Fibrella aestuarina BUZ 2: one gene and its partner. Each later gene encodes a partner of the first gene's protein in a complex. Links are inferred from orthologs where the notes say so. Each region holds a gene or a part of one and is shown on either strand. Other genes may lie near its edges. The genes, in order: hslU and hslV.

The links.
Region 2: the proteins of hslU (region 1) and hslV are in contact, whole or in part, in a solved structure (PDB 1G4A), measured with the Escherichia coli proteins. The link is inferred for Fibrella aestuarina BUZ 2 from one-to-one orthologs.

What each region holds. Positions count from the first base shown.
Region 1 is NC_020054.1:5,886,610-5,889,839, reverse strand. What follows is about bases 321-3,227. They hold hslU (ATP-dependent protease ATPase subunit HslU), read left to right. Parts: upstream 321-1,019; coding sequence 1,020-2,435; downstream 2,436-3,227. Other genes in these bases: FAES_RS24350 (response regulator), read right to left, coding at 3,123-3,227; FAES_RS24355 (CopD family protein), read right to left, coding at 2,519-3,049; FAES_RS24365 (TonB-dependent receptor), read right to left, coding at 321-838. In the rest of the region: more of FAES_RS24365, read right to left, coding at 1-320; more of FAES_RS24350, read right to left, coding at 3,228-3,230. UniProt on the Escherichia coli protein: ATPase subunit of a proteasome-like degradation complex; this subunit has chaperone activity. The binding of ATP and its subsequent hydrolysis by HslU are essential for unfolding of protein substrates subsequently hydrolyzed by HslV.
Region 2 is NC_020054.1:2,583,114-2,586,325, forward strand. Bases 94-2,982 are described here. They hold hslV (ATP-dependent protease subunit HslV), read left to right. Parts: upstream 94-1,211; coding sequence 1,212-1,754; downstream 1,755-2,982. Other genes in these bases: FAES_RS10545 (pyruvate dehydrogenase complex dihydrolipoamide acetyltransferase), read left to right, coding at 94-1,106; FAES_RS10555 (sensor histidine kinase), read left to right, coding at 1,826-2,982. Also shown: more of FAES_RS10545, read left to right, coding at 1-93; more of FAES_RS10555, read left to right, coding at 2,983-3,212. UniProt on the Escherichia coli protein: Protease subunit of a proteasome-like degradation complex believed to be a general protein degrading machinery. The complex has been shown to be involved in the specific degradation of heat shock induced transcription factors such as RpoH and SulA.

The DNA of each region.
Region 1 (3,230 bases):
GCGACAACTGCGACCCCCGGTTACCCACGCCGCCGTCGACGTTCAGGTTCAGCCCCTGAAGGCTGTTCTTTTTGGTGATGATGTTAATAATCCCGCCTGAGCCTTCCGCATCGTACTTGGCCGAGGGGCTGGTGATCACCTCCACCGTTTTGATCTGGTCGGCCGGAATCTGCTTGAGGGCGTCGGCTACGCTGCTGGCTACGATGGTGCTGGGTTTGTTGTTGATCAGCACCCGAATGTTGCTGCTCCCGCGCAAGCTCACGTTACCGTCGAGATCGACCGTCAGCAGCGGCACTTTGCGAAGAATATCGGTGGCATCGCCGCCCTTGGCCGCAATGTCTTTGTCGGCGTTGTACACCAGCCGGTCCACTTTCTCTTCAATGACCGCCGCCTGCCCAACTACGGTTACCTCGTTGAGTTGCTTGACGTTGGTGCTGAGCAGAATGTTGCCCAGTTCGAGCGATTGCCCATTGGTAAGCGTCAGGTTATCAATGGTTTGGTTGCGGTAACCTACAAACGAGACCAGCAGGCGGTAGTTGCCCGCTACCAGTTTCGACAGGGTGAATTTACCTTTATCGTCGGCGATAGTGCCATCAACGGCTTTCCCGCTGGTACGATCATAGAGCGCCACCGACGCGTAGTCGACGGGTTTGCCCTGCGTGGAGTCGACGATAAAGCCGGTAATTTTAGCGGAGCCTTTGGGGCTTTGGTCACCGGCCGTACCCGGCAATGCTTTGGGTTGTGCCGCTCCCCCCATGCCGGGAAACTGCGCCAGCGCTGGTGTTGCCAGCGTCGCGATTAGCAGCATGGCCGAGTTGAGTAAACGTATCCCTTTCATAAAAACAGGTTGTTAACGGTACGAAGTTGGCAACGGCACGAACCTGAGTAAACGAAAAGCGGATGAAAGGACAATCTGGCAGGATGGAAGTGGCAACGGGCCGTATGAAAGTGGCTGGCACCATTTTTTGATTATGCTGTTATTTTGATGAGGGGTATTCTGTTTTGCTCCCCCGTAGTGTATGCCATCAACCGTCCGAGACCTGACTCCCCGGCAAATCGTTGCCGAACTTGATCAATATATTATCGGCCAACACGAAGCCAAGCGCAACGTGGCCATTGCTCTGCGAAACCGCTGGCGGCGGATGAACGCCCCGGCCGATATGCAGCGCGAAATCACACCCAACAACATTCTGATGATTGGGGCCACGGGCGTGGGGAAAACTGAAATTGCCCGCCGCCTCGCCAAACTGGCCGATGCCCCGTTTATTAAAGTAGAAGCCTCGAAATTCACTGAGGTTGGCTACGTTGGCCGCGACGTGGAAAGCATGGTGCGCGACCTCGCCGAGCAGGCCGTCAACATGGTGCGGGCGGCCAAAAAAGAAGCTGTCAAGATCAAGGCGCAGCAGATTGTCGAAGACCTGATTCTCGACATCCTGATACCGCCCGTCAAAGGGGCGGCTTCGGCCGGGCAGCTTGGCTTTAGCCACAGCAATGGCGCCGACCAGAACGGCGACGGCATTCCCGACGGCGATGCCGAACTCAACGAACGTACCCGCGAGCGCTTCCGGCAGAAAATCCAGGCGGGCGAACTCGACGACCGCAAAATCGACATCGACGTGCAGCAGAGCGCCGCGCCCAGCATCGGGGTGATGGGCGGCTCGATCGACGAGCTGTCGATGATGAATATTCAGGAGATGATTGGCGGCATGATGCCCAAAAAGGGCAAGAAGCGCAAGGTGACCATCGCCGAAGCGCGCAAGATCATGCTCGAAGAAGAAGCGGCCAAGCTCATCGACATGGACGAGGTGAAGGAGGAGGCCATCCGCAAAGCGCAGGACGCCGGCATTATCTTCATCGACGAAATCGACAAGATTGCCACCAACCGGTCGGGTGGGGGCGGTGGCCCCGACGTCAGCCGTGAGGGCGTGCAGCGCGATCTGCTGCCTATCGTGGAAGGATCGTCGGTCAACACCAAATACGGCGTGGTCCAGACCGACCACATCCTGTTTGTGGCGGCCGGGGCGTTTCACGTCTCGAAACCCTCGGACCTGATTCCGGAGTTGCAGGGCCGTTTCCCGATTCGGGTGGAGCTGCAAAGCCTGTCGGAAGATGATTTCTACCAGATTCTGCGCGAACCCAAAAACGCCCTGACCAAACAGTATGAAGCGATGATGGCTGCCGAAGGGGTTTCGTTGACCTTTGCCGACGATGCCCTCCGCGAACTTGCCCGCATTGCCTTCGAGGTCAACGCCGAGGTGGAGAACATTGGCGCCCGGCGGCTGCAAACCGTGCTGAGCCAACTCCTCAACGAGTTCATGTTCGACATTCCCGATACCATCGCTGCCGGTTCGACTGTCGAGGTCACGCGCGAGCTGGTGCAGGAACGCCTGACGGGGCTGGTCAAAAACCGCGACCTGAGCCAATATATCTTGTAATTAAACTTCCCCCGGCGGCAGGGTGTATAACCGAGCGAATCAGGGTTGCTCGATCATACACCCTGCCGCCGGGGGATTTTAGTTTACTTCCCGCTACGTACCCGGCGGTAGATGCGGATACCGGCCAGCAGCAGCCCGATAAACGCGATCAGCCCGAGTATACCCCACAGCATACTGAGCGCATCTTTCAGCACGACCAGGAATACGATGCTGACGAGGAAAATTGTAGCTACTTCGTTCCAGATGCGCAATTGCATGGAGGTGTAGCGCAACACGCCCCGTTGCTGCTGCCTGAAAATGACGTGACAGGACAGGTGGTAAGCATACAGTAACGCCACAAAGCACAGCTTGTAAATCAGCCAGGTGGGCGTGGCGCCGTAGTTGTACCAGGTGCTCAGGCCCATGATCAGCGTCACGACCGCCGATGGCCAGGTGATACCGTACCACAGCCGGCGCTGCATCAGGCTCAGCTGGGCCTGCAAGGCCTGCCGCGCCGGTTCGGGCTGCTCGGCGGCTTCGGTGTAATAAATAAACAGCCGGGGCATGTAGAACAGCCCGGCGAACCACGTCACGACGAAGATGATGTGAATGGCTTTAATATACAGGAACGACATAGGTGAACGCGTTTGTGGCCTATCCGTCTGGGTAGACGTACCCACGGAGGCGAGCAACCAGGCGCGGCGTGGCCTACCACTGTCGCGCCTGCATCTGCTTTACCACCTCGTGGATTGCCTCGTCAAAGCTACTAACGAGTGCGCGCAACTCATCGGAATCGTCGCCGATTTGGGCCAGTTC
Region 2 (3,212 bases), 3.3 Mb from region 1 along the record:
GGGCCAACTTCAAAGTACTCATAAGCGGTGCCGAAAGCAGCGGCGCAGCTCCGGCGGCCGAATCGGCTGGAAGCGGCAACGCCACCGCCGAACAAAACCCGCAAACCAACGTACCTGCCAACGCCGACACCGACCTGTCGTATGCCGGTGGTACCGAAAACGGGCACGACGCCAACGGTCGCGTGAAGGCGTCGCCATTGGCCAAAGCTATTGCCGAGCAGAAAGGCATCGACCTGAAACAGGTGCACGGCACTGGCCCCGAAGGGCGTATCGTGAAAGCCGACGTGGAAGCGTTCAAGCCAGGTACGTCGGCTCAACCGGCTGCGGCCTCAGCGGCCCAGCCCGCCGCTCCGCAGGCTCAGCCCGCTCAGGCCCCTGCTGCGGCTACACCGGCTCCGGCTCCTCAGCCTCAGGCAACGCCCCAGGGCGAGTACGAAGATGTGCCGGTGAGCCAGATGCGGAAAACCATTGCCCGCCGCCTGAGCGAGAGCCTCTTCACGGCCCCGCACTTCTACCTGACCATGGAAATCAACATGGACAAGGCGATGGCGCTGCGCGGACAGGTAAACGCCGTGGCCCCGGCCAAAGTCTCGTTCAACGATTTCGTGATCAAAGCCGCCGCGCTGGCGCTGAAGCAACACCCCAACGTCAACTCATCGTGGCTGGGGGATAAAATCCGCAAGTACAAGTATGTTAACATCGGGGTGGCGGTTGCCGTCGACGAAGGGCTGCTCGTGCCGGTGGTGCGCAACGCCGACCAGAAAACGCTGTCGACCATTGCCGGTGAGGTGAAGGAGATGGCGGGCAAAGCCAAAGACAAAAAGCTGCAACCCAAAGACTGGGAGGGCAGCACCTTCTCGATCTCGAACCTGGGCATGTTTGGTATCGACGAGTTTACGGCCATCATCAACCCGCCCGATTCGTGCATCCTCGCGGTTGGGGCCATCAAGCAGAGTGTCGTGTTCGAAGGCGAGACGCCGAAGCCGGTCAACATCATGAAAGTGACGCTGTCGTGCGATCACCGCGTTGTCGATGGGGCTACCGGCGCGGCCTTCCTGCAAACGCTGAAAGGTTTCCTGGAAGACCCGATGAAGATGCTGGTGTAGACCAGATTAAGGGTAGCGTTTAATGTCCAACGTCCAAAGTTGTTTCACAGAGAGAACCTGTGTCCCAGCTTTGGACGTTGGACATTAAACTTTGAACACAAACGAATGACACCCATTCACGCAACGACCGTTGTTGGTATCCGACACAACGGGCAAGTCGCCCTTGGCGCCGACGGACAGGCCACCATGGGCAACACCGTGGCTAAAAGCAACGTTAAGAAAATACGCCGGTTGGCAGGCGGTAAGGTATTGGCCGGTTTTGCGGGATCGACCGCCGATGCCTTTACGCTCATCGAGCGGTTCGAGGAAAAGCTGAGCAACTACAACAACAACCTGCGCCGGGCGGCTATCGAGCTGGCCAAGGACTGGCGGACTGACCGGTTTCTGCGAAAGCTGGAAGCCATGATGATTGTCGCTTCGGCCGATGACCTGCTCATTATTTCTGGTACGGGCGATGTGCTCGAACCGGATCACGACGTGGCCGCCATCGGGTCGGGTGGCGTATATGCACAGTCGGCAGCGCTGGCGCTCAAAAAACACGCTGCGCATCTAAATGCCGTCGATATGGTGAGTGAGAGTCTGCACATTGCTGCCGACATTTGCATTTATACAAATCATAATCTGATCGTTGAGCAACTAGGTAGTTAGTAACCGGCGGAAGTTGGTAACAGTACGCCTGCTCAACAATACTCAACGCGTCTGATCATCAGCTCTCCTTAATGCGTTTCATTTCCGCACTCAGCCAGCAGCTTAAAAACCGCCGGATTGCCGTAGGCTTTGTGGTGGCGGTGCTGTTGGTCGGGTTCGGATTTGCGATGTCGGTGCATAGTTACAACCGGTCGCAGCGGGATAACCAGAACATTACCCACTCGTTTCAGGTCCTGAATCGGCTGGAGGATATTCTGTCGCTGACCAAAGACGTGGAGACCGCCGTGCGGGGGTACCTGGGGTCCAACGACCGGGTCTTTCTGGCCCCCTATTACTCGGCCTACCCCCGAATACCCGGCCAACTGGATGCCCTGCGAAAGCTCTACGGCAGTGATTCGGCAAAACTCAAAAGCGTCGACACACTGGAATACCTCGTTGGGCGCAAATTGGCCATCGCCCGGAAACAGATTTGGCTGACGGCCCAAAACGACATGACCGTCCGGCGTGAGCACCTGCTGATCGGGAAGCTGCGGATGGACAAGGTACGGGCGCACGCGGGCAAGATGATTGCCTCGGAGCAGCGGCTGATGGAGCAGCGGAGTGTGCTGGCGCGGGCGTCGTTTGGCAACACGCTGGTTATCATTTTTGCGCTGTCGATGCTGACGTTCATCGCGTTGGTTACGCTGTATCGGCTGCTCGATAACGAACTGCGGCAGCGGGCCGAAAACGAGGCGCAACTGCGCGCTTATGAACAGCAATTGCAGGAGAAAATCCAGCAGCTGGAAACCTCGAATCAGGAATTGGAACGGATGGCCTTTGTGGCCAGTCACGACATGCAGGAGCCGCTCCGGAAGATTCGGGCGTTTGGCGACCTGCTCACCCAACGGTTTAGCCCATCGCTGGAAGACGACGGACGAATGTTTCTGAGCAAGATCATCACCTCTGCCGATCGGATGTCGATGCTGATTCGCGACCTGCTGAACTTCTCCCGCTTGACGAGCCGCCGTGATCTGTTTGTGCCCGTAACCCTCAATGAATTGGTCGACAAGGTGATAGGCGACCTGGAACTACCCATCCAGGAAACAAACGCCACCGTTAGCCGGGGTGAGCTACCCATCATCGACGCGGCTACCCTGCAACTGGAACAGCTGTTTCTCAACCTCATCACCAACGCGCTGAAATACGTGCAGCCCGGTGTGGCCCCCCAGGTACGTATCGAGGCTGAGGTTACCGACAGCGCGCTTCATCCGGGCCTGGTGTTTGGCGAACGGTACGTTCGGCTCACGATTCGTGACAACGGCATCGGGTTCGACGAAAAATACCTCGACCGGATTTTCGACATCTTCCAGCGGCTGCACAACAAAACGAATTACGAAGGCACCGGCATCGGGCTGGCTATCTGCAAACGGGTCGTCACCTACCACAATGGCTACATCACGGCCCAAAGCCAGGAAGGTG